Regions from separate parts of the Bacillus pfraonensis genome, predicted to be linked through region 1. Evidence: riboswitches for the same ligand, from Rfam matches in the RefSeq annotation. Region 1 holds a riboswitch; each other region holds the start of a gene.

Region 1 (8,968 bases):
GTATTATATAAATAGAAGCTTGCACGTGCTGTAGAAGAAGCTTTTAACCACTTCATAAGCGGTTGTGCACAGTGATGTCCTGCGCGAACCGCAATGCCTTCTACGTCTAATACTGTTGCCACATCGTGAGGATGTACTTCATCAATATTAAATGTCACAAGACCAGCGCGATGCTTTGGACCATAAATTGTTACGCCATCTACTTCTGATAGTCTTTCTAAAGCGTACTGCGCTAATTCATGTTCATGCTTTTCAATATTATCAAGACCGATCTCTTCTAGGAAATCAATTGCCGCTCCAAGTCCAATCGCGTTACCGATAATCGGTGTACCCGCTTCAAACTTCCACGGAAGTTCTTTCCACGTAGAATCTTGCAAGTCTACGAAATCAATCATTTCACCGCCAAATTCAATTGGCTCCATATTTTCTAGCAATTCCTTCTTACCATATAATACGCCGACACCTGTAGGCCCGCACATTTTATGAGCGGATAACGCGTAGAAATCACAGTTTAAATCTTGTACATCCACTTTCATATGAGGTGTACTTTGCGCACCATCAACGACCATAATTGCACCGTTTTGATGAGCGATTTCTGCAATTTCTTTTACAGGATTAATCGTTCCAAGTACGTTAGACACATACATGATAGAAACAATTTTTGTATTCGGTGTAATTGTTTGACGGGCATCTTCAATAGAGATAGTTCCGTCTGGCTGAAGCGGAAGATATTTTAAAGTTGCGCCTGTTTTCTTCGCAACTTGTTGCCACGGAATAATGTTACTATGGTGCTCCATGTAAGAGATGACGATTTCATCGCCTTCTTTTACATGTTCCAGGCCATAGCTGGCTGCTACTGTATTTAATGCAGTTGTTGTTCCGCGCGTGAAAATAATTTCTTCCATTGATTTTGCATTAATAAACTTGCGAACTTTCTCGCGTGCACCTTCATACGCATCGGTAGCTTTCGTACCGAGCGTATGAACACCGCGATGCACGTTAGAATTATATTCTTTATAGTAACGCTCTAACGTTTCAATGACTTGAATTGGTTTTTGAGAAGTTGCTGCACTATCGAAATATACAAGTTGTTTACCGTTCACCTTTTGATCAAGAATTGGAAACTGTTTGCGTATTTCATGAATATCCATTAGCGAACTTTCCTTTCAATTACCTCAACAAGCTGTGCTTTTACTCCTTCAATTGGAAGCTCATTTACTACAGGTGCTAAGAATCCATGGATGACTAAACGTTCTGCTTCTCTTTTCGGAATACCACGGCTCATTAGGTAGTATAGTTGAATTGGATCTACGCGACCTACAGAAGCTGCGTGACCTGCCATTACATCGTCTTCGTCAATCAGAAGAATTGGGTTTGCATCACCGCGTGCTTTTTCATTTAACATAAGAACGCGAGAAGATTGCTGTGCATTTGATTTAGATGCACCGTGTTCAATCTTACCGATTCCGTTAAAGATAGATGTTGCGCTATCTGTTTGTACACCGTGTTTTAAAATGAAGCCTTCAGAGTGTTTACCGAAGTGAACAACTTTCGTTGTAAAGTTTTGTGTTTGAGACCCGCGGCCAATTGTTACTGTTTTTGTATCAGCAAATGATCCGTCGCCCATTAAGTTCGTTACGTTCTCTGAAATTGTATTTCCGTCATTCATAAGGCCTAATGCCCACTCAATACGGCCGTCACGTCCTACAACACCGCGGCGGTTTACGTAAGATGTTACATCTTTCGCTAATAGATCAACTGCACCGAATTTCACTTGTGCACCTTGTTCTACGATTACTTCTGCCACGATATTTGCAATACCTGTAACAGTTTCATGTGCTACGTAGTTTTCTACGTATGTTGCAGAACTGTTCGCATCAGCTACAAATAATACGTGGTTATATACGTTTGCTTCTTCGCCGTCTACTAAGAATACAGCTTGAAGTGGCGTTTCAAGAACAACGTTTTTCGGAACATATACAAATGCTCCGCCGTTGATTAATGCTGCATGAAGTGCTGTTAAACGATGTTCGTCTACCTTCACACCGTCTTTCATTAAATACTTTTGTACTAGTTCAGCATGCTCATTTGCAGCTGTTACGATATCCGTGAAAATAACACCTTTTTCTTTCGCTTCATCAGCTAAAGAAACGAATGCAGTTGTACCAGTGCGGCCCACTAGTACGCTGTTATTTTCATCGATTAAGTTTTTCACCGTTTCTGGAAGTTCCGCTAAAGAACTTACAGGCTCTTGCTTAGGAGTAGCGCCTTTTCCGATAAAATCCCATTTATCGATTTTTGTTTTATCAGGCGTTGGCATTGGAAGTTCAGTTGCTTGTGCAAGAGCTTGTAAGCGGAACTCAGTCAACCAAGCAGCTTCGTTAACTTCGCTAGCGCGCTGACGGATTGTTTCTTGATCGAAAGGTAATGTACCGATTGTCATGTTTATGCTCCTCTCTTACGCTTCTTGCTCTGCTGTTTCGTCTTCAATACCTAGTTCTTTTTTAATCCAGTCGTAACCTTCAGCTTCTAGACGTTGTGCAAGCTCAGGGCCACCAGATTTAACAATGCGACCGTTCATCATAACGTGAACGAAGTCTGGAGTGATGTAGTTTAATAAACGTTGGTAATGCGTAATCATTAGGCAGCCGAACTCTTCGCCGCGCATTTCGTTAATACCTTTAGATACAACTTTTAATGCATCGATATCAAGACCAGAGTCGATTTCATCTAAGATTGCGATTTTTGGCTCAATCATCATTAATTGAAGAATTTCGTTACGTTTTTTCTCACCGCCAGAGAAACCTTCGTTTAAGTAACGTTGTGCCATTTCTGGATCCATTTCTAGGAACTCCATATTTTTATCTAATTTACGGATAAATTTCATAAGAGAAATTTCGTCGCCTTCTTCACGACGTGCGTTAATTGCAGAACGTAAGAAGTCAGCGTTTGTTACTCCGCTAATTTCACTTGGATATTGCATTGCTAGGAATAGACCCGCTTGTGCGCGCTCATCTACTTCCATTTCTAATACATCTTCACCGTCGATGATGATGCTACCTTCTGTTACTTCATATTTCGGGTGACCCATAATTGCAGAAGATAAAGTTGATTTACCTGTTCCGTTAGGTCCCATAATTGCGTGGATTTCTCCACCTTTTACTTCAAGGTTTACACCTTTTAAAATTTCTTTACCGTCGATTGATACATGTAAGTCTTTAACCGTTAATGTAGAACCAGTCATCTCAATACCTCCATTAATCCTCTATATACATTTTAAAAATTCCTAAAACATTCACATTCTCATTTTATTCTCATTCTAATTTTATATCAAATAAAATGATATCGCAAACGCTGAAAAAAAGTAACACTTTTTTCACAAATGTATATAAGTATTTCCCTCACATCCTACTATGATACACCTTTCTTCTTATTTATATAAAGAAAAAAGGGCTGGAAATTTCCTAGCCCCTTTCATGTCTACTCATTTACCGGAAGTACTGCTCCCTTATATTCTTTATTAATAAAATCTTGAATTTCTTTTGAATGTAAAACTTCTACTAATTCCTTAATTTCTTTTTTCTTTTCATCGCCTTTACGAACGGCAATAATATTTGCATACGGAGAATCTGATCCTTCAATTGCAATTGCATCTTTTGTAGGATTTAATTTTGCATCAATTGCATAGTTTGAATTAATGAATAACGCATCACCTTCATTATTTTCGTATAGCTTTGGCGAAAGCCCTGGCTCAACATCTGTTTTAAACTTCAAGTTCTTTGGATTCTCCACGATATCTTTGACTGTCGCTTTAACGATATCTACACCATCTTTCAGTTTAATGACGCCGCCTTTTTGCAATAATGCAAGCATACGACCGCGTTCTGCTACGTTATTACTCATAATAACCGTTCCACCATCTGGAAGGTCTTTTAATTTTTTATATTTTTCGGAATATATTCCCATTGGCTCTAAATGGATTTTCCCTGCATTTACAATTTTATATCCCTTTTCCTCGATCTCCTTATCTAAATAAGGAATGTGTTGAAAATAGTTGGCATCAATGTCTTTATCGGCTAACGCTTTATTAGGTAACACATAATCTTGGAATGTTTCAATTTTTAGTTTGATTCCTTTTTTCTCTAATATTGGCTGTGCTTTTTCTAAAATAACAGCATGTGGCACGTTAGAAGCTCCCACAACAAGTGTACTTTCATCTTTCCCGCCGCAAGCAGCTAATGCAAATACAAAGACTGCTATAAAAATGGTTAATATAATTTTCTTCATCAGATGTCACCCTTATTTTTGTAATTTTCATAACTTTTTTCATATATGCATTTTATTAGGTACAAAATAAGAGCTGGCATTTACCAGCCCTTTTGATACCTACTATTCTTTTACAGGAACAACTGCGCCTTTATATTCCTTGTCAATGAAGTCTTCAATTTCTTTAGAATGCAGCACTTCTACAAGAGCTTTAATTTCTTTCTTATCTTTATCACCTTTACGAACCGCTACTACGTTTGCATATGGAGAGTCATTTCCTTCAATCGCGATTGCATCTTTTTCTGGGTTTAATTTCGCATCAATCGCATAGTTAGAGTTAATTAGAACAGCATCGCCTTCTTTATTGTTATACACTTGTGGCAATAAACCAGGCTCGATATCCGTTTTAAATTTTAGATTTTTTGGATTATCTGCAATATCTTTTGTAGTTGCTTTAACTGGATCTACCCCATCTTTAATTTTTAAAATACCTTCTTTTTGTAAAATCGCTAAACCACGTCCATGGTCAGCGACAGAGTTACTCATAATAATCGTCGCTCCATCTGGAAGGTCTTTTAAGCTCTTATACTTTTGAGAATATACACCAATTGGTTCTAAATGAATTTTTCCGGCTACTTCAAAATCGTATTTTTTATCTTTAATTTCTTTTTCTAAGTATGGAATGTGTTGGAAGTAGTTCGCATCTAATTCCTTATCCGCTAATGATTTATTCGGCAATACATAGTCTTGGAATGTTTCAATTTTTAATTCAATTCCCTTTTTCTCTAATAAAGGTTTTGCCTTTTCTAAGATAACAGCGTGCGGTACGTTAGAAGCTCCTACAACAAGTTTCTTTTCATCTTTATCTTTCCCACCACAAGCAGCTAAACCAAAAATTGACGTTGAAATAAGTGCTGTAAGTAATAATTTTTTCATTTGAAACACCCTCCCATTTTAATTATCGTTTATCAATTCGAATTGTTACACGATCACCAATCCACTGAATTAAAAATACAACGAGTAATACACAAATTGTTGCAACGATTGTTACATCGTTATTTCCACGCTGAAATCCTTCTAAATAAGCAAGTGTACCAAGACCACCAGCACCGACAACACCAGCCATCGCTGTATAGCCTACAAGTGCAATTGTCGTTACTGTAATACCAGATACAAGTGCTGGCAAAGATTCTGGAATCAATACTTTCCAAATAATCGTACTCGTTTTTGCTCCCATTGCTTTTGAAGCTTCTATTACTCCTTTATCAATCTCACGAAGTGCAATTTCAACCATCCTTGCATAAAATGGTGCCGCTCCAATAATTAAAGCTGGTAGTGCTGCGCTTGCTCCAAGAATTGTTCCAAGGAGAATCTTCGTAAATGGAATTAATAAAATAATTAAAATGATAAATGGAATGGAACGAAAGATATTTACAAATGCTCCAATCGCTGTGTGAATCGCTCTATTTTCCCATAAATTATCCTTTGCCGTCATGAAAAGTAATAGTCCTAAAATAAGACCTAAAACAAATGTCGCAAATGCTGCGATTGCCGTCATATATAATGTTTCACCTGTTGCTTCTAGCATTTGATTCCAGTCGACGTTCGCGAGTAACTTATCCATGTGCAATCACCTCCAGCTCTACTTGCTCTTGATGGATTCCTGCTATTGCTTGTTGGATTGCCACTTCCTCACCATTTAAGTGAATCACTAAACTTCCATACGATCCATTGTTTGTTTGAGCAATATTCCCTTGAAGTACACTTACTTCTATATCATCCCGCCTCATTAATCTCTGGAGTACTGGACGCTCTACAGAATCACCAATAAACTGTAAACGAATGACTTTTCCATCTGGATATTTTTCTAATAAACTCTCAATTGTTTCATTTGTATCTTCAGAATCTGTTAGCTGTTGTACAAATCGCTTTGTAATCTCCTTCTGTGGGTTACGGAATACCTCTAGTACAGGACCCGTCTCTACAATTTTTCCTTTTTCCATGACTGCAACACGATTACAAATTTTACGAATCACATGCATCTCATGTGTAATAAGTACAATTGTTAAGCCAAGACGTTTATTAATATCTAGTAGTAAATCTAAAATTTGATCTGTTGTTTCAGGGTCAAGCGCTGACGTCGCTTCATCACATAGCAGCACTTTCGGATTATTTGCTAATGCTCTCGCAATCCCAACGCGCTGCTTTTGTCCACCGCTTAATTGAGACGGATATGCATCGCCTCTTCCTTCTAATCCAACAAGATGAATTAACTCATCTACTCGTTTTTTTCGCTTTTCCTTATCCACTCCCGCAATTTCAAGTGGAAAAGCAATGTTCTCACGTACAGTTCGTGACCACAGTAAATTAAAATGTTGAAAAATCATTCCGATTTCTTGTCTTGCCTTTCGAAGTTCATTCCCAGTAATTGCTGAAATCACACGATTTGCTATCGTAATCTGTCCTGAAGTTGGTTTCTCTAATTGATTAAATAATCTGATTAAAGAACTTTTACCAGCGCCACTATATCCGATAACACCAAAGATCTCGCCTTTTTCTATTTTTAAATTGGCATCATCTACAGCAGTGACATCACCGCTTTTTGATTTATATATTTTCTTTACATTTTCCAATAAAATCATGATGTTCACCCCTTTTTGAATTAAAAAGCGTAAGCAGCTCGTTCAGATTTACTCCCACAATTTTTATTTTTGGTGTAAGAATTACTTAAATCTAACCGTCGCCATAGCTAAATTTCTTATTAGCTCCTCTTATTATTCGAATGTCCTCCTCATTCAAACAACAAAAAAACCTTTCTGCTTTTAGAATGAGCAGAAAGGTTTATATGCGTATATCAACATGATCCCTTCCTCTCATCTCTCAAAGCATTTGCTTTGCAGGAATTGGCACCATTTCAATCTAAAAATTGACGGTTGCCGGGCTTCACAGGGCTCAGTCCCTCCACCTCTCTTGATAAGAGAAATCAGATTTAATTTTCGTCTGATTTGAAATTTATGAAATTGTCTATATTTTATGACTTGAATTGTATCAATATACACCCACTATGTCAACAAAAAAATTCTTAAAAAACGAAACTTCAGACTATTAAGCACCTACTGGCATTGGCTTACATATATGAAATACGGATTCTAATAATAACATCGTACGATACGTTCCGTTATATTGCACACGTCCGCTGTGCAATAGTGTTTGCAACCGAACATTTCCAGTAACTAATCGCCTTAAATCTTCTTCCTGAAAGCAAATAAGTTGTTCCGTTCCCCGTGTCTCTTTCAAAAGCTGTATATACTCTCTTGAAATTTGAAGTGAGCAACACTCATCTCCAAAACGAAAATTGATCGTTTTTTCTCCTTGCCGAAGAAGCGGTTCTAGATGATATTGGCTATTAGCATACGTTACAAATGATTGAAGCAACGAATATAATCTCATTCTAGTCACATCCTTCATCTCACTTTCTCCTAATACCATTCCATCTTCTCAAACAGCAATCCTGTTACTTTCTCTCGACAAATAACGTACCGCTTTGATACCTCGACATATTTCCCAGAAAATATGTCGAGGCGGCAAAAACTTTGCCGCCTACTGTAATTCTTTATATAAATATTCAACTGAATGAAATGCATATATTTTCTTCACAATTGTTCCACGCTCAAATACGAGTAAGCAAGGTACACTTTCTACTTCATACTCTCGCGCTAAATGCGGGGCATAGTTTAAGTCTAGCATTCCTATTTCTAATTCAGATATAGTTGCTTCTACCACTGTTAGCATCTTCTTTGCTAATTGGCATGTTCCACACATCGGTGTATATACATATAACACTGTTTTTTCTTGGTCTGCTATTAGAGCTGTAGCTTCAGCACCTGTCCAGTCAATCACTTCTATCATTCCTTACCGTAAATATTCTGTATAAACGTCAATGTCAGCTCCCCATAATACGTTCGCTAAATGATTAGAAGGAGCAGTAGCCACTTCACGGTACGAACGATCAATGTAAATATGCTCGGCCTGCGGGAATTCTTTTCGAAATTGTTTTCTAAGCTTTTCACCTGCAGCATCAGCATCCACTAATACATACACTTCTTTATCAAAAAACTGATCAATGAGCTCATCCATTTTCGACAAACCAATTGTACCATTTGTACAAACAATTTCCACTGGTTCACGAATAATAGATTCAATCTTTCTTCTATCTGATTTTCCTTCGACAATAATGACTTTCTCTACATAGACCATACGTCATCACCCGATCACCATATACTATAAAACAACCTTACTTTAGTATATAGTATATTCGATATTTTCATGTTGTTTCCTGTTTATTTTTACAAAGAAAAGCGGAGGCGGCTCACTCAGAATGTGAGGGGGATGGAGCTAAATCAAGAAAAGCGCAAGCGGCTCGTTCAGAACAGGAGGACGTTGGAACTCCTGACGTAGAGGCGCTCTTTGCCTCGCAGGAAGGAGTGAAACGACCGACTGTTCTAGCCGCTGGAGCTAGACAAAGAAAAGCGCAAGCGGCTCGTTCAGAATGTGAAGGGGATGGAGGTTCTGACATAGAGGCACTCTTTCATTCACACAATACAAAATAAAAAGGACAGCACACTGGCTGCCCTTTTTGGTGACTAGAATTAGTCCTGGTTTGTCATTTCTGCATATTTTTCTGCAGATAATAACTTTTCTA
Region 2 (7,891 bases), on a different contig from region 1:
AATGATTGTTTCATTTTCTACTTTGTAGTAAATTTCTAATCCTTTTCTTTCACTAGAAACAATTTTAGCGCTTTTTAATTTTGCTAAATGCTGTGAAATTGTGGATTGTGGCATATTTAAGCCTGTGTACATTGTCGAAACATTGCTTGGACCGCGTTCGATTAATCCCTTTACAATACATAAACGAACAGGATGAGCAAGGACTTTCAATAATTCTGCATTATTTTCGTACAGTTCTAATTCCTTTTGAAAGGTTTCTAACATGTTTTTTCCACCTCCATGCGAGCTGTTATACCCATACTATAAATACCAAAAATCTAAAGAAAAGAAAATAGTTGTTGCAGAAAAAATGTTCTAAAGTAAAGAAATTGTAAGAAAAGAGAACATGATGTAAATAACTTCGCAAAATTTGTACGTTTTGTAACAAGGGATTTTTTGATAAAAATTACTATATGTTTGAAGATACAGATACATTTATAACACGATTTTATCATGATTTTTTTGTTCTTTCAAATAAATATACAAAATTTTTAAAATAATAAGAAAAAGGGTTTTGTACTCTTATATAGAATAGAGATTTTGGATGGAAAGAAGGGATAACATGTTGAAAATCAAAAAACAAGGGGGTGAAACGTATTTCACAAATCATAACAGTTAAAGTGAAATTGCAATGGACCTTCAGAAAAATGGACTCAATATTATGTTTGCATATGACACGATGCAAATAGAAATATAAACAGAACCTAAAAATTAGGTTCTGTTTATATTTTATTTCATTTAAGATGATCATTATGCATTCACAGGTTCTTCGACATAAGAAAGTGCATTTTCAAAATCAGCAATTAAATCATCTACATTTTCAAGGCCAACTGATAAACGGAGCAATGAATTAGAAATACCTCTTTCATTACGTGCTTCTTGTGATAGTGCTGCATGTGACATTTTTGCAGGGTAAGAAAGGATGGATTCTACAGCTCCTAAACTTACTGCAAAGACAGGAAGTTTAACTTGAGATAAAAATTGTCGCAAAGCATCTTCGGATTGAAGCGTGAAAGATAAAACAGCACCGGCAGATTGGGCTTGTTCTTGTTGTATGTCATAGCCAGAGTGTGATTGTAATCCAGGGTAATACACATTTTGAATCTTTGAGTGTTTTTGTAAATAATGAGCAATTTTATTCGTATTTCTTGCTGAGTGTTCGAGGCGTACGTGCAATGTTTTCAGACCGCGAAGAACGAGAGAACAATCTTGCGGTCCTAATATAGCACCAAATGCATTTTGCAAGAAACCAAGTTTTTGAGCGAGTTCCTCATCTGTTACAACCGCTAATCCGGCTGTAACATCACTGTGACCAGCAATGAATTTTGTTGCGCTATGAAGCACAACATCAGCTCCGAGTTCAAGTGGCTTTTGGAATAATGGTGTTAAAAATGTGTTATCAACAAATGTAAGTGCTCCGGCAGATTTTGCTAATTCGCAAATGGCACGAATGTTGGTTACTTTTAATAATGGATTGGATGGCGTTTCAACGTAAAAGACTTTTGTATTTTGTCTAATATTTTGTTTTACTTCTTCTAAATTTGTCATGTCAACAAATGTATGTGAAACCCCGTAACGAGAGAGGACTTCTGTTACAATACGATACGTTCCTCCATATACATCTTCTGAAATGAGAACATGATCGCCTTGTGAGAGAAGGAGGAAGGCAGTAGAAATCGCTGCAATTCCAGATGCAAAGGCAAACCCTTTTGTTCCTCCTTCTAATAAAGCAATTATGTCCTCAAGTGCTTCACGTGTTGGATTTCCAGAGCGACTATAGTCGTATTTACCAAATGTATCTACATCAAATTGATGAAATGTTGATGTATTATAGATGGGGACGTTAACCGCGCCTGTTTGTGAATCATGTTTATAGTGGTTATGAAGTAAGAGTGTATCTAAAGAATAACTCATATTCTCACACCTTCTTTTACATGTTTAATAGCCTGCTTTAAGTCTTGAATTAAATCATCACCATTTTCAATACCAACAGAGAAGCGGAGGAGACGATTACATACGCCGCGTGCTGTACGAACTTCTTCTGGAATATCTGCATGTGTTTGTGTTGCTGGATATGTCATTAAACTTTCAACTCCGCCAAGGCTTTCTGCAAAGGTAATTAAAGATAAAGATTGTAAGAAAGGATTTATCCATTTTTCATCGCGAAGACGAAATGAAATCATGCCACCTCTTCCCGGATAAAAAACATCGGTTACACCATCTTCCGCGTTTAAATAAGAAACGATGTTCTTTGCATTTTCTTCATGCTGTTTCATACGAAGAGCTAATGTTTTCATCCCGCGAATTAATAACCATGAATCAAATGGACTTAATACAGCACCAGAAGCGTTGTGATAGTGGGCAAGTTCTTCACAAAGCGCTTGGCCTTTTGCAACGACAAGTCCGCTTAATACATCATTATGACCACCTAAATATTTTGTGGCGCTATGAAGAACAATGTCTGCTCCTTCTGTTAATGGTTGTTGTATATAGGGAGTGTAGAATGTATTATCTACAATAAGAAGGACTCCGTGCCGTTTGGCAACAGTTGCGACAGCTGCGATATCAGTAACTTGCATTAATGGATTGGTTGGAGTTTCTATAAAAATAGCTTTCGTTTGAGAAGTAATGGCTTGTTCTATTTGTTTTATAGATTGTGTATTTACGTATCTACATCGAATATTCCATTTTTCTTCATGTTCTGAAAATAAACGATAGGTTCCCCCATATAAGTCTTCTGATACGATAAGTTCATCTCCAGACCGGAATAAAGACAGAACAAGAAGAATCGCTGCCATTCCCGAACTACAGGCATATCCTTGTTCCGCTTCTTCTAAATCAGCAATTGCGCGTTCTAAAAGGCCGCGTGTTGGGTTTCCAGTTCGTGAATAGTCGAAACCTGTTGATTTTCCGATTCCTTCATGACGATAAGCTGTTGAAAAGTAAACAGGGGGATTAACCGTTCCTGTAGTCGTTTCGCTTCGATTCCCGATTTGAGCTAGTTTTGTTTCGATTGTTGACATGTTAAATTCCTCCTTGATAAAAAATAAAAAATAAAAAAAGCCTTCTAAGAAGAAGGCTTTCATGCGAATATAGTCTTCTCCTTATCTGTCAAATCTTTTCACAATTTGCTGGAATTAGCACCTTATTAACGAACATGTTAATGGTTGCTGAGGTGTCATAGGGCCAGTCCCTCTACCTCTCTAGATAAGAATAATTTGTATGAAATTTTATTATGATTTTAACTTTACAACAAAAGATAATTGAATTGCAACTTTATTTTAAATATTTTTTATCTTCCTGCTAATTTCATTGACTTTTAGTTTGTCCCATGATAAGTTTATTAGAAAATTAATAAAGATTGTTAAAAGGTACACGTATTTCCTTTTAAAAAATAAATTAATAATTAAGATAAACTCTTATTGAGAGCGGTGGAGGGAAAGGCCCTATGAAACCCGGCAACCTTCAAACGAAATGTTTGAAACGGTGCTAATACCTGCAGAACAATTTGTTTTGCATGATAAGAGGAGGATTGATGATGTCCCCCTCTTCAAGGTGAAGAGGGGGTTTTTATATTGATAGAAAAGAGGGAGACAAGTGAAAATTCTAGATTTATTATCAAAAGGAATTATTATCGGTGATGGAGCAGTTGGTACATTATTACATTCTCATGGTTTGCAAAGTAGTTTTGAAGAATTAAATCTATCAGATCCAGATTTAATTATATCTATTCATAAACAATATGTAGCTGCCGGTGCAGATATTATTCAAACAAATACATATGGTGCAAATGAAGCAAAATTGCGCATGTATGGTTTAGAAAATCAGGTTACCAAAATTAATAAAGCAGCAGTAAAGCTTGCAAAAGCAGCCGTGACAGACAAGAATGCTATTTTAGGGACGATTGGTGGTATGAAGCATATTGGAGCCGTTACAACGACTGATATGGAACGGGAATTTATGTTACTTGAGCAGGCCGAGGCATTATTAGAAGAAAAGATTGATGGATTATTATTAGAAACATTTTATGATGAATTCGAATTGCTACATGCGGTGAAAGTACTGCGAAAACAAACAGATATTCCAATTATTGCACAGTTAGCTCTTCATGAAGCAGGCACAACTCAAAATGGGAATGATGTAAATGAAATATTAAAACAGCTTTTAGATTACGGTGCAAATGTAGTCGGTTTAAACTGTCAGTTAGGACCGCTTCATATGACGGAAGCTTTTAAAATGATATCGATTCCGAAAAATGGTTATTTGTCAGCTTATCCAAATGCAGGCCTTCCAAACTATGTAGAAGGACGTTACGTATATGAAGGAAGTCCTGCTTATTTTGAAGAGATGACACCGAAATTTATTGAACAAGGTATTCGTTTGTTAGGGGGATGTTGTGGTACAACGCCAGCACATATTGAAGCGATGAAGCGTGCGATTGCGAATGTAACGCCTGTTACAGAAAAACAAATCGCTCCAAGACAACAAGTGGTTCCTATGCAAACAAAACGTGCTAGCACCCATGTTACTCTTGCGGAAAAAGCGAAGAAGCAAACAACAGTTGTTGTTGAACTAGATCCCCCAAAAACATTGGATACGCAACGTTTTTTTGAAGGGGCAAGGGCATTGAAAAGAGCGGGAGCAGATGCGATTACATTAGCAGATAACTCGTTAGCATCTCCGCGCATTTCAAATATGGCAATGGGGGCATTATTAACGAAGCACGATATTCCAGTGCTGACGCATTTAACGTGCCGTGACCATAATGTGATTGGCTTACAATCCCATTTACTTGGTTTATCAGCTTTAGGAATGGAAGAAGTGTTAGCTTTAACAGGTGATCCAGCTCGTGTTGGTGATTTTCCAGGAGCGACGTCTGTATATGATTTATCTTCTATTGAATTAATTAAAATGATTAAGGAAATGAATGTTGGACGTTCTATTTTAGGGAAATCGATTGGTTCTGCGACAAGATTCTCTGTTGGAGGAGCTTTTAACCCGCATGTGAGGCATTTAAAAGCAGCGGTGAAGAGGATGGAGAGAAAAGTTGCAGCTGGTGCAGAGTATTTCTTAACACAGCCTATTTACGATGTAGATTTAATTGAAGAAGTATACGAGGCGACAAATCACTTAGAACAGCCGATTTTTATTGGGATTATGCCTTTAGTAAGTAAGCGAAATGCTGACTTTCTCCATTTTGAGGTGCCAGGCATTACACTACCTGAAGAAGTAAGACAACGAATGGATGGACATGATACGCAAGAATTGGCAATTGAAGAAGGGATTCGCATTTCACAAGAGTTAATTGATGCTGCGATGAAATACTTTAACGGTATTTATCTCATTACACCATTTTTAAAATATGAAATTACAGAGAATCTCGTTAAGTATGTGAAAGAAAAGCAAGAAGCGAAAGAGGGAATCAACTGATGAGACCGATAGAAGAGAGATTAAAACATGATATTTTAATATTAGATGGTGCGATGGGGACGATGATTCAGCAGGAGGATTTAACCGCAGAAGATTTTGGTGGAGAAGAATATGAAGGTTGTAATGAATACTTAGTAAAAACAAGACCAGATGTTATTTTAGGTATCCATAAAGCTTATATTGAAGCTGGTGCGGATATTATTGAAACAAATACGTTTGGTGCTACGAATATCGTATTACATGATTATGAGCTAGCTCATTTAGATGAAGAGTTAAATGAACGGGCGGCGTTTTTAGCAAAACAAGCTGTAAGTGAGAGCTGTAAAGAAGTATATGTAGCAGGTGCGATGGGGCCAACGACAAAAGCGATTAGTGTAACAGGTGGTGTAACATTTGAAGAATTAATTGAAGCTTATACTAGACAAGCGCGTGGATTATTACGGGGTGGCGTTGATGTATTGCTTGTAGAGACGAGCCAAGATATGCGTAACGTGAAAGCGGCGTATTTAGGAATTCAGCAAGCATTTATGGAAGCGAATCGTACGGTTCCGCTTATGATTTCAGGAACGATTGAGCCGATGGGGACAACGTTAGCGGGGCAAACAATCGAGGCGTTTTATTTATCAGTTGAGCATATGAAACCATTATCTGTCGGATTAAACTGTGCGACAGGGCCAGAATTTATGCGAGAACATATTCGTTCTTTGTCGGATCTCTCAGAGTGTTATACTTCTTGTTATCCAAATGCCGGTCTTCCAGACGAGGATGGACATTATCATGAGTCACCAACTTCACTTGCAGAAAAGGTGAAGCAGTTTGCTGAAGAAGGCTGGATTAATATTATCGGTGGTTGCTGCGGGACGACACCTGATCATATACGAGCGATAAAAGCTTCACTTGAGTCTCTCAAGCCACGTGAAAATCATGAGCGAGAAGGTCATGGGATTAGTGGTTTAGAAGCATTGCAATATGATGATTCTATGAGGCCGTTATTCGTTGGTGAGAGAACAAATGTTATTGGGTCAAGAAAGTTTAAACGATTAATTGCTGAAGGGAATTTTGAAGAGGCTGCTGAGATTGCAAGGGCGCAAGTGAAGAAAAATGCTCACATTATTGATATTTGTATGGCGGATCCAGATCGTGACGAAGTGGAAGATATGGGGGGATTTTTGGCAGAAGTAACGAAAGTATTAAAAGTTCCCATTATGATAGATTCAACGGATGAGAATGTAATGGCGAAAGCTCTCACGTACATACAAGGGAAGGGTGTCATTAACTCTATTAATTTAGAAAACGGAGAAGAGCGATTTGAGAAAGTGACGCCGCTTCTCCGGAAATATGGTGCGGCAATTGTAGTTGGGACAATTGATGAAGAGGGCATGGCAGTTAATGCAGAAAGAAAGTTAGAAATCGCAAAAAGAAGTTACGAGTTATTAACGAAGAAATACGGTATACGTCCATCGGATATTATTTTCGATGCGCTCGTTTTCCCAGTAGGAACTGGTGATGAAGAATATATTGGATCTGCAGCAGCAACGATTGAAGGAATTCGTCTTATTAAAGAAGCACTGCCAGAATGTTTAACGATTTTAGGTGTAAGTAATATATCGTTTGGCTTACCACCAGCTGGTCGAGAAGTGCTAAACTCAGTTTTTTTATATCATGCAACAAAGGCTGGACTTGATTATGCGATTGTGAATACTGAAAAACTAGAACGCTATGCATCCATTCCAGAAGAGGAAAAGGGACTCGCAGATGCACTATTATTCGAAACAACGAAAGAAACACTAGAAGAATTTACAAACTTTTATCGGGTTGCGAAGAAAAAAGAAGCGGTCATACAAGAAATATTAACACTTGATGAAAGGTTAGCAAATTACATTATAGAAGGAACAAAGCAAGGATTACAAGAAGATTTAAGTCTCGCGCTTACAGAAGGAAGAAAGCCACTTGATATTATTAACGGTCCGCTTATGACAGGGATGGACGAAGTAGGTCGTTTATTTAATAACAATGAGCTTATTGTTGCTGAAGTCCTGCAAAGTGCAGAAAGTATGAAAGCAGCTGTAGCATATTTAGAGCCTTATATGGAATCTAGTGATAGTGCGAAAAAAGGAAAAGTATTACTAGCAACTGTAAAGGGTGATGTACATGATATTGGCAAAAACTTGGTAGAAATTATTTTATCTAATAATGGCTATGATATTGTCAATTTAGGAATCAATGTCCGCTCTGATCGCATTGTTCAAGAGGTAAAAGAAAAGAAACCAGATATTATTGGGCTCTCCGGATTATTAGTAAAATCGGCACAACAAATGGTAGCAACTGCTGAAGATTTACAAGCGGCAAATATTAATATTCCAATTGTTGTAGGTGGTGCAGCATTGACAAGAAAGTTTACCGATAACCGTATTTCACCTTC
Region 3 (7,891 bases), on a different contig from region 1:
TTTGGTTTTGGAGTTTCTACTGGTCAGGCAATGCAGGCGATTCAAGTAGCACTAGAGAAATCAAATTATAACGTGTTAGGTATTCATTCGCATATTGGATCGCAAATTTTTGAAACAGCAGGATTTGTTCGGGCAATTGAAGTATTACGGAACTTTTTAGAAGAAATCAGAAAGCAAACAGGCTATGTAGTAACTGTATTAAATGTTGGTGGAGGATTTGGAATTCGCTACACAGAGTCTGATACACCGCTTACGCTTGAAACGTATGTGCATGCTGTAACGAATGCAGTGAGGGAACAATTTACAAGAAAGAATTATCCACTCCCTGAAATTTGGATTGAACCAGGGCGTAGTATTGTCGGAGATGCAGGAACAACAATTTATACAGTAGGAGCTGTAAAAGATATTCCAGGTATTCGTAAATATGTGTCAGTTGATGGAGGAATGACGGACAACTTAAGACCAGCTTTATATGGAGCACGTTATGAGGCAATGCTTGCCAATAGAGGAAGAGAAAATGCCGAAGAGATTGTATCAATTGCTGGAAAGTGTTGTGAGAGTGGGGATATGCTTATTTGGGATATAGAACTGCCACAAGTTACTTCTGGAGATTTGTTAGCAATCTCTTGTACAGGAGCATATGGATATTCTATGGCGAATAATTACAATCGCATTCGCAGACCGGCTGTAGTATTTGCAAAAGGCGGGGCGTCACAAGTTGTTGTCGAACGCGAAACATATGAAAATATAATTGGGAACGATCGCATACGCATAAAAGAGCTTGTGTAATCAATAAAAAGGAGTTGTTCGAACTGGGCAACTCCTTTAAAAAAATAAAAAATATAAAATATATCGGAAAACTAGGATTGAAAAAAATCAGAATTATGATAAAATACAAATACAAAGCTTATCAAGAGAAGCGGAGGGAACTGGCCCTACGAAGCTCAGCAACCTGCTTATGGGAGCAAGGTGCTAAGTCCAGCAAAATGGCATCCATTTTGAAAGATAAGGTAAAATATATTACCGAACAGTCTTTTCGAAATGGGAAAGATTTTTTTTATGAATAAAAAGGGGGGCTGTTCGTGGGAGTGCGTGGACATTTTGACGAAGTAGCTGAAAAGATTCAAACGATGCTTGCGGATATGAAATATGGTTCTATTACAATTGTTGTGCAAGATGGAAAAGTGATTCAGCTTGAAAAAAGTGAAAAAGTACGCTTAAAGTAAAAAGCGCTGACTAGAAAAACTAGAGGCGGTTTTAACCTATTGTATTAGGTTAAAACCGCCTTTTTGCGTTACAGGGGGAAAAAACATGCTGACGTATGAAACATGGAAAGAGGACTTCATTTCTTTTTCTGAAGAAGGTGAAACAAAAGGAGCACTGCAAGTATTAGAGTGGGCTTATAACCATTATAAGGGTGAAATTGTATACGCGTGTAGCTTTGGTGTGGAAGGTATGGTTTTATTGCATTTAATAAACCAAGTAAATCCATCTGCTAAAGTTGTATTTTTAGATACAAACGTTCATTTTCAAGAAACATACGATTTAATTAAACGAGTGCGTGAAAGGTTTCCGGGTTTCGAAATTATTGAAAAGCAACCTTCGCTCACACTTGAAGAACAAGCAAAGAAGCATGGGAATAATTTGTGGGAGCATAATCCAAATCTCTGTTGTAAATTAAGGAAAATCTTACCCCTTGAAGAATCTTTATCGGGTGGAAAAGCGTGGATATCAGGGCTAAGGAGGGAACAGTCTGAAACGCGGAAATATACAAAGTTTATCAATCAAGACCATCGTTTTAAATCTATTAAAATTTGTCCGCTCATTCATTGGACGTGGAAGGAAGTGTGGCGCTACGTATATAAGCATAATTTGCCTTATAATCCATTGCACGACATTGGTTATCCAAGTATAGGGTGTGAAAAATGTACGTTGCCTGTAGGAGATGGAGAAGATTCAAGGGACGGACGGTGGGCTGGAAAGATGAAAACGGAATGTGGCCTTCATTACCAATAAGAACTGGATTGATTTTAAATATATATGAAAGAGGCGTACAAGGAAATGAGTAAAACAAATATATTAGTAAATCGCGTTGATGAAACGTATGAAATAAAGGGAATTACAAAAGAAATTGAATTAGACAAAATTGCGTTAAGTGATTTAGAGCTTCTTGCGATAGGTGGTTATAGCCCGCTTACTGGCTTTTTAGGGAAAGAGGACTATCAATCTGTAGTAGAAAAAATGCGTTTAGTAAACGGTGATGTATGGAGTATCCCTATTACACTACCAATAACGGAAGAAAGGGCGAAACAATTAAAAATTGGTGAAGAGGTTCGTCTTGTTAAAGAAGGAATCACGTATGGTGTTATTCAAATAGAAAATATTTTTACACCGGATAAAGAGAAAGAAGCATTGCTTGTTTATAAAACGACTGATATTGCCCATCCAGGTGTGAAAAAATTATATGATAGACCGAATATTTATGTTGGAGGAGCAATCACGCTTGTAAAGCGCTTTGAAAATGATAAGTTTGCTTCTTATCATTTAGATCCAAGCGAAACGCGTGCAGAGTTTGCAAAACGCGGCTGGAAAACGGTAGTGGGGTTTCAAACGAGAAATCCTGTTCATCGTGCGCATGAATATATTCAAAAGTCTGCACTGGAAATTGTAGACGGTTTATTTTTAAATCCACTTGTCGGTGAAACGAAATCAGACGATATTCCGGCTGATGTGCGTATGGAAAGTTATGAAGTGCTTTTGAAAAATTATTATCCGAGCGATCGTGTCTTTTTAAGTGTTTTTCCGGCAGCAATGCGTTATGCAGGGCCACGTGAAGCGATATTTCACGCACTGGTTAGAAAAAACTTTGGCTGTACACATTTCATCGTGGGGCGTGATCATGCTGGGGTAGGAAATTATTACGGTACGTACGAAGCGCAAGAGATTTTTGTGAACTTTACAGTAGAAGAGTTAGGGATTACACCGCTCTTTTTTGAGCATAGCTTTTACTGTAAAAAATGTGAAGCGATGGCTTCTACGAAAACATGTCCGCATAGTAAAGAAGAGCATGTTATTTTATCGGGAACAAAAGTAAGAGAAATGTTGCGAAATGGAGAGATACCACCAAGTACATTTAGCCGTAAAGAAGTTGTAGAAATATTAATTCGTGGTTTACAAAAAGAAGTCGTAACAAAATAAGGAGAGAGTAAGATGGGCGTAAATATAACTTGGCATACAGCATCTGTTTCAAAAGAAGAAAGACGAAAGAAAAGTGGTCACCACAGCTTTGTACTTTGGTTCACAGGGTTATCAGCTTCTGGAAAATCAACAGTAGCAAATGCGGTTGCTAGGAAATTGTTCGAAAAAAATATTGGGAATTATGTACTAGATGGCGATAATATTCGTCATGGTTTGAATAAAGATTTAGGATTTTCCGAAAGAGATCGGACAGAAAATATTCGCCGGATTGGTGAAGTGGCGAAGTTATTTGTAGATCAAGGGACAATTGTACTAACAGCATTTATTTCTCCATTTCGAGTGGATCGCCAGCAAGTAAGAGATATTCTCAAAAAAGATGAGTTTATTGAAGTGTTTGTAAAGTGTCCAATAGAAGAATGTGAGAAACGTGATCCGAAAGGACTTTATAAAAAAGCGAGACAAGGCGATATTAAGCAATTTACTGGTATTGACTCGCCGTATGAAGAACCTGTAGAGGCAGAAGTGGTAGTAGAAACACATCTTTATTCAATCGAACAATGTGCAGAACAAATTATCGGTTACTTACAAGAGCGTAGCTTTATATAGGGGGAATAAAAATGAGTTATGAAAAAGTGTGGGCAAACAATGAAAAGTTAAATGCTACAGAGAAAAAGAAATTAGAAAAAGACGGTTTAGAAATTTTTAAAGCTATCCCGTATTATGCTGAAAATGGGTTTGATTCTATTCCGAAAGAAGAATGGGATTCTTTTAAATGGGCAGGTTTATATTTACAGCGCCCAAAAGAAGCAGGGTATTTCATGATGCGTGTAAATATTCCTTCTGGTATTTTAACGAATGAACAAGTTGAAGTATTGGCTTCTATTGCAGAAGATTATGGTCGTGATGTTCTTGATATTACTACAAGACAGGCGATTCAATTCCATTGGCTTGAAATTGGTCAAATACCAGATATTTTTAATCGTTTAGAAAAAGTGGGATTATCAACAGCAGGAGCTTGTGGTGATATTACAAGAAATATTATTGGGAATCCTCTTGCTGGTATTGATGGTGATGAATTATTTGATACAGCACCAATTGTAAAAGAGGTATATGAGTTCTTCCAACATAATGAAGAATTTTCGAATTTGCCTCGAAAGTTTAAAATGTCAATTAGTACAAATGTATATAATGCAGCAAATGCTGAAATTAATTGTGCTGCTTTTACTCCAGCTACAAAAGAGATTGATGGAAAAATAGTGGAAGGCTTTCATTTACGAGTAGGCGGGGGATTATCTGCCCGTCCGTATTTAGCTCAGGAGTTAGATTTATTCATCCTTCCTGAGCAAGTGAAGTCGGTAGCGATTGCAATTGCTACAGTCTTCCGTGATTTCGGATATCGTGAAAAGCGACATTTAGCACGTTTGAAATTTTTAGTTGCTGATTGGGGTGCGGAAAAATTCAAAGAAAAATTATTAGAATATACAGAGCCTTTACACGATAAAGGAAACGATGCTTTAAAAGGGTGGAATGCAGGTTATTTCTACGGTGTTCATAAACAAAAACAAGGTGATTTATCATACGTTGGTTTTAACGTACCTGTTGGTCGCTTGCATTCTGAGGAGTTGTTTGAAATTGCTAGAATTGCGAAGCAGTACGGAAATGGTGAGATTCGCACATGTAATTCGCAAAATTTTATTATTCCCAATGTTCCCGAAGGAAACGTTGAGGCACTTTTACAAGAACCATTGTTTGAATCGATTTCAGCAAAACCAAAATCATTCATTGGATATGCAGTTTCTTGTACGGGAATTGAGTATTGTAATCTTGCATTGGTAGAAACGAAAGCACGCTTACGAAATATTGCCGACTATTTAGATACACAACTTGTACTTGATGTGCCGGTTCGGATTCATATGACGGGATGCCCGAATTCATGTGGTCAAAGGCAGATTGCCGATATCGGGTTACAAGGTGTGAAATTGAAGACGAAAGAAAAAGGAATTGTTGAAGCGTTTGAAATTTATGTAGGTGGTACCTTACTAGAGGGTGGTGTTTATAACCAAAAATTAAAAGGAAAGATTGATGGGGAAGACCTTCCAGATGTTCTTGTATCGTTTTTAACATACTTTAAAGAACATAAACTGCCAGCTGAAACTTTTTATGAGTTTACAGAACGCGTTGGAGTAGAAAATTTACAATCCGCGTTAAATACAATTTTAGAAGAAGTGATTGCATCTTAGGAGGGAACAATATGGATTTATATCGTTTTGAAGCAGTGTTGGCAAATGGTGTTGTTCCTGTAGTAGTTGTCGCACAAAGTGAGGAACAGGCATTTAGACTTGTTGAGGTAGAATTAGAGAAGTATTTTTTACCGCTGCCAGAAGTGAAGGAAATCTCTCTGCATGAAAAAAAGAAGATTCGCAAAGGTGCAGCATTTGTTATTCATGAGCAGGAGACATTGTAATACAAAATGACATCGATTTGAATAGTAACTTCCATTCGTAATAGGAATGGAAGTTTCACTTTATAGTAGAAATGAGGAGAGATGATGGGAAAAGTATATATTGTTGGTGCAGGGCCGGGAGATCCAGATTTAATTTCTGTAAAAGGGGTAAAGTGTATCGAGCGGGCGGATGTTATTTTATACGATCGTCTTGTAAATAAAGAACTACTTTCCTATGCGAAGCCAGATGCTGACTTAATATATTGCGGAAAACTACCAAACTATCACACAATGAAACAAGAAACCATTCACGCTTTTCTTGTTAAATATGCAAAAAAAGGAAAAATCGTAACGCGATTAAAAGGTGGAGATCCGTTTGTATTTGGAAGAGGTGGTGAAGAAGCAGAAGCGTTAGCGAAGCATGGTATTCCGTTTGAAATTGTACCTGGTATTACAGCAGGAATAGCTGCTTCTGCATATGCGGGGATTCCTGTAACGCACCGGGATGCGAGCGCAAGTTTTGCAGTTGTGACAGGGCACCGAAAAGAAGGTGCTGAAGAAGAAGTGAAGTGGGAAAACTTAGCGAAAGGTGTCGACACGCTTGCTGTTTATATGGGGGTAAGCAATCTCCCTTATATATGTGAACAACTTTTGAAATATGGAAAAGGAGAAAATACGCCAGTGGCTATTGTGGAGTGGGGAACTACACAATCTCAGCGAACCATTACAGGAATGTTAGGAACAATTGTAACGCTTGCTGAAAAAGAACAGGTCCAAAATCCGAGTATGATTGTAATCGGAGAAGTTGTTCGTTTCCGTGAAAAAATTCATTGGTTTGAAAAACAGGCGGACATTACGTATCCTGTAAGCGGAGTGTTATAAAATGAAAGCTGTATTATATGTATGTCACGGAAGTAGGCTAAAAGAGGCAAAAGAGGAAGCGGTAGGTTTTGTTTCTGCTTGTATGAACCATGTATCAGCTTCTATTCAAGAACTATGTTTTTTAGAATTAGCACAGCCTGATATTTCAGAAGGATTTGCTAATTGCGTAAGAAGAGGAGCAACAGAAATTGTCGTTGTTCCTGTTTTTTTATTAGCAGCAGGGCATGTGAAAGAAGATATTCCCAATGAACTCCAAAAAATGCAAAATAAATATCCTCACATTGCAATTACTTACGGAAATCCGTTTGGTGTTTCAGAATCACTCGTATCCGCTACGTGTGAGGGGAGCGGTATTAAAGAGTATGAAAGTGGGGTAACCTTGTTGCTTGTGGCAAGAGGGAGTAGTGATCTTGAGACGTTACAAGATATGAAACGTATTGCTTCTCTGTTTGAAAAAGAGGAGAAAGTTAAAAAGGTAGAAGTATGTTATTTAGCTGCGGCAGAGCCTAGGTTTGAGGAGAAATTAAAAGAAGTTGTAGAACGAAAAGAGGAGAATGTTGTCATTCTACCTTATTTGTTATTTACAGGCTTATTAATGAGACACATTGAGAAGGAAGTACGCGGATACCATTCTACGAATATATATGTAAGTCCTTATTTAGGAAAAAACCGTGTATTTCAAGAAATGCTAATCCAGAAAACGGGAGAAATATTAAGGGGAGATGAGTATGTATCCACTTACAGTACGAATTGAAAAGAAACGTGTTGTTGTCATTGGCGGTGGTAAAGTGGCATCATTTAAAATCGCTCCTTTATTAAAAGAAGGAGCGGATATAGTTGTAGTGAGTCGTGAATTAGATGCGAGTTTAGTAAAGCTTGTAGAATCGAAGCAAATTCGTTGGTTTCAAAAAGATTATGAAAAAGAGGATTTAGAAGGTGCTTTTTTAGTAGTGGCAGCTACAAGTGATTCAATAATAAATGAATCTATTGCAAAAGATGCATCATTAAACCAGCTTGTTAATGTAATTACCAACCCTGAAAGCGGAAATGTTCATTTTCCGGCAGCTATTCATCGAGGAAAGCTCAATGTTGCTGTTTCTACTGGGGGGGCAAGTCCAAAACTTGCGAAAAAAATTCGGGATGATATTGCTGCGAAATATGATGAGACATACGGAGAATATCTTGAATTCTTATATGAAGTGAGAATGAAAGTGAAACAATTGCCATTAGAAAAAAGAAGGCAGAATATTTTATTGCAAGAAGTGTTGAAGCTTGAGTATATTCAAAACGAGCAGAAAAGAGAAAGGTTTTTACAAGAGTTAGATATACAGGAGTATATAGAATAGAAAACACGCGTTGTAGAAAAAA

The links. Region 1 has a riboswitch for S-adenosylmethionine ahead of KFD70_RS03245 (methionine ABC transporter ATP-binding protein). Riboswitches for the same ligand answer to the same signal wherever they lie in the genome.
Region 2: linked by a shared signal. The riboswitch ahead of KFD70_RS17180 (methionine biosynthesis PLP-dependent protein) and the one ahead of KFD70_RS03245 (methionine ABC transporter ATP-binding protein) in region 1 are both predicted to bind S-adenosylmethionine.
Region 3: linked by a shared signal. The riboswitch ahead of KFD70_RS12970 (YezD family protein) and the one ahead of KFD70_RS03245 (methionine ABC transporter ATP-binding protein) in region 1 are both predicted to bind S-adenosylmethionine.

What each region holds. Positions count from the first base shown of each region.
Region 1 covers NZ_JAHCDO010000003.1:75,032-83,999, forward strand. The annotation lists gene sufS (cysteine desulfurase SufS) at 1-1,151, opposite strand, end outside; gene sufD (Fe-S cluster assembly protein SufD) at 1,151-2,443, opposite strand; gene sufC (Fe-S cluster assembly ATPase SufC) at 2,459-3,244, opposite strand; gene metQ (methionine ABC transporter substrate-binding lipoprotein MetQ) at 3,481-4,287, opposite strand; gene metQ (methionine ABC transporter substrate-binding lipoprotein MetQ) at 4,390-5,202, opposite strand; gene KFD70_RS03240 (methionine ABC transporter permease) at 5,225-5,890, opposite strand; gene KFD70_RS03245 (methionine ABC transporter ATP-binding protein) at 5,883-6,908, opposite strand; SAM riboswitch class I at 7,137-7,246, opposite strand; gene KFD70_RS03250 (hypothetical protein) at 7,372-7,716, opposite strand; gene KFD70_RS03255 (thioredoxin family protein) at 7,867-8,175, opposite strand; gene KFD70_RS03260 (toprim domain-containing protein) at 8,179-8,523, opposite strand; gene gcvH (glycine cleavage system protein GcvH) at 8,916-8,968, opposite strand, start outside.
Region 2 covers NZ_JAHCDO010000016.1:103,762-111,652, reverse strand. The annotation lists gene KFD70_RS17190 (ArsR/SmtB family transcription factor) at 1-264, opposite strand, end outside; gene metC (cystathionine beta-lyase) at 790-1,953, opposite strand; gene KFD70_RS17180 (methionine biosynthesis PLP-dependent protein) at 1,950-3,062, opposite strand; SAM riboswitch class I at 3,141-3,253, opposite strand; SAM riboswitch class I at 3,456-3,566, shown strand; gene KFD70_RS17175 (bifunctional homocysteine S-methyltransferase/methylenetetrahydrofolate reductase) at 3,637-5,469, shown strand; gene metH (methionine synthase) at 5,469-7,891, shown strand, end outside.
Region 3 covers NZ_JAHCDO010000011.1:185,306-193,196, forward strand. The annotation lists gene lysA (diaminopimelate decarboxylase) at 1-789, shown strand, start outside; SAM riboswitch class I at 905-1,012, shown strand; gene KFD70_RS12970 (YezD family protein) at 1,083-1,226, shown strand; gene KFD70_RS12975 (phosphoadenylyl-sulfate reductase) at 1,312-2,016, shown strand; gene sat (sulfate adenylyltransferase) at 2,062-3,198, shown strand; gene cysC (adenylyl-sulfate kinase) at 3,211-3,804, shown strand; gene KFD70_RS12990 (nitrite/sulfite reductase) at 3,816-5,438, shown strand; gene KFD70_RS12995 (DUF3906 family protein) at 5,450-5,662, shown strand; gene cobA (uroporphyrinogen-III C-methyltransferase) at 5,747-6,523, shown strand; gene KFD70_RS13005 (sirohydrochlorin chelatase) at 6,525-7,277, shown strand; gene KFD70_RS13010 (NAD(P)-binding protein) at 7,252-7,869, shown strand.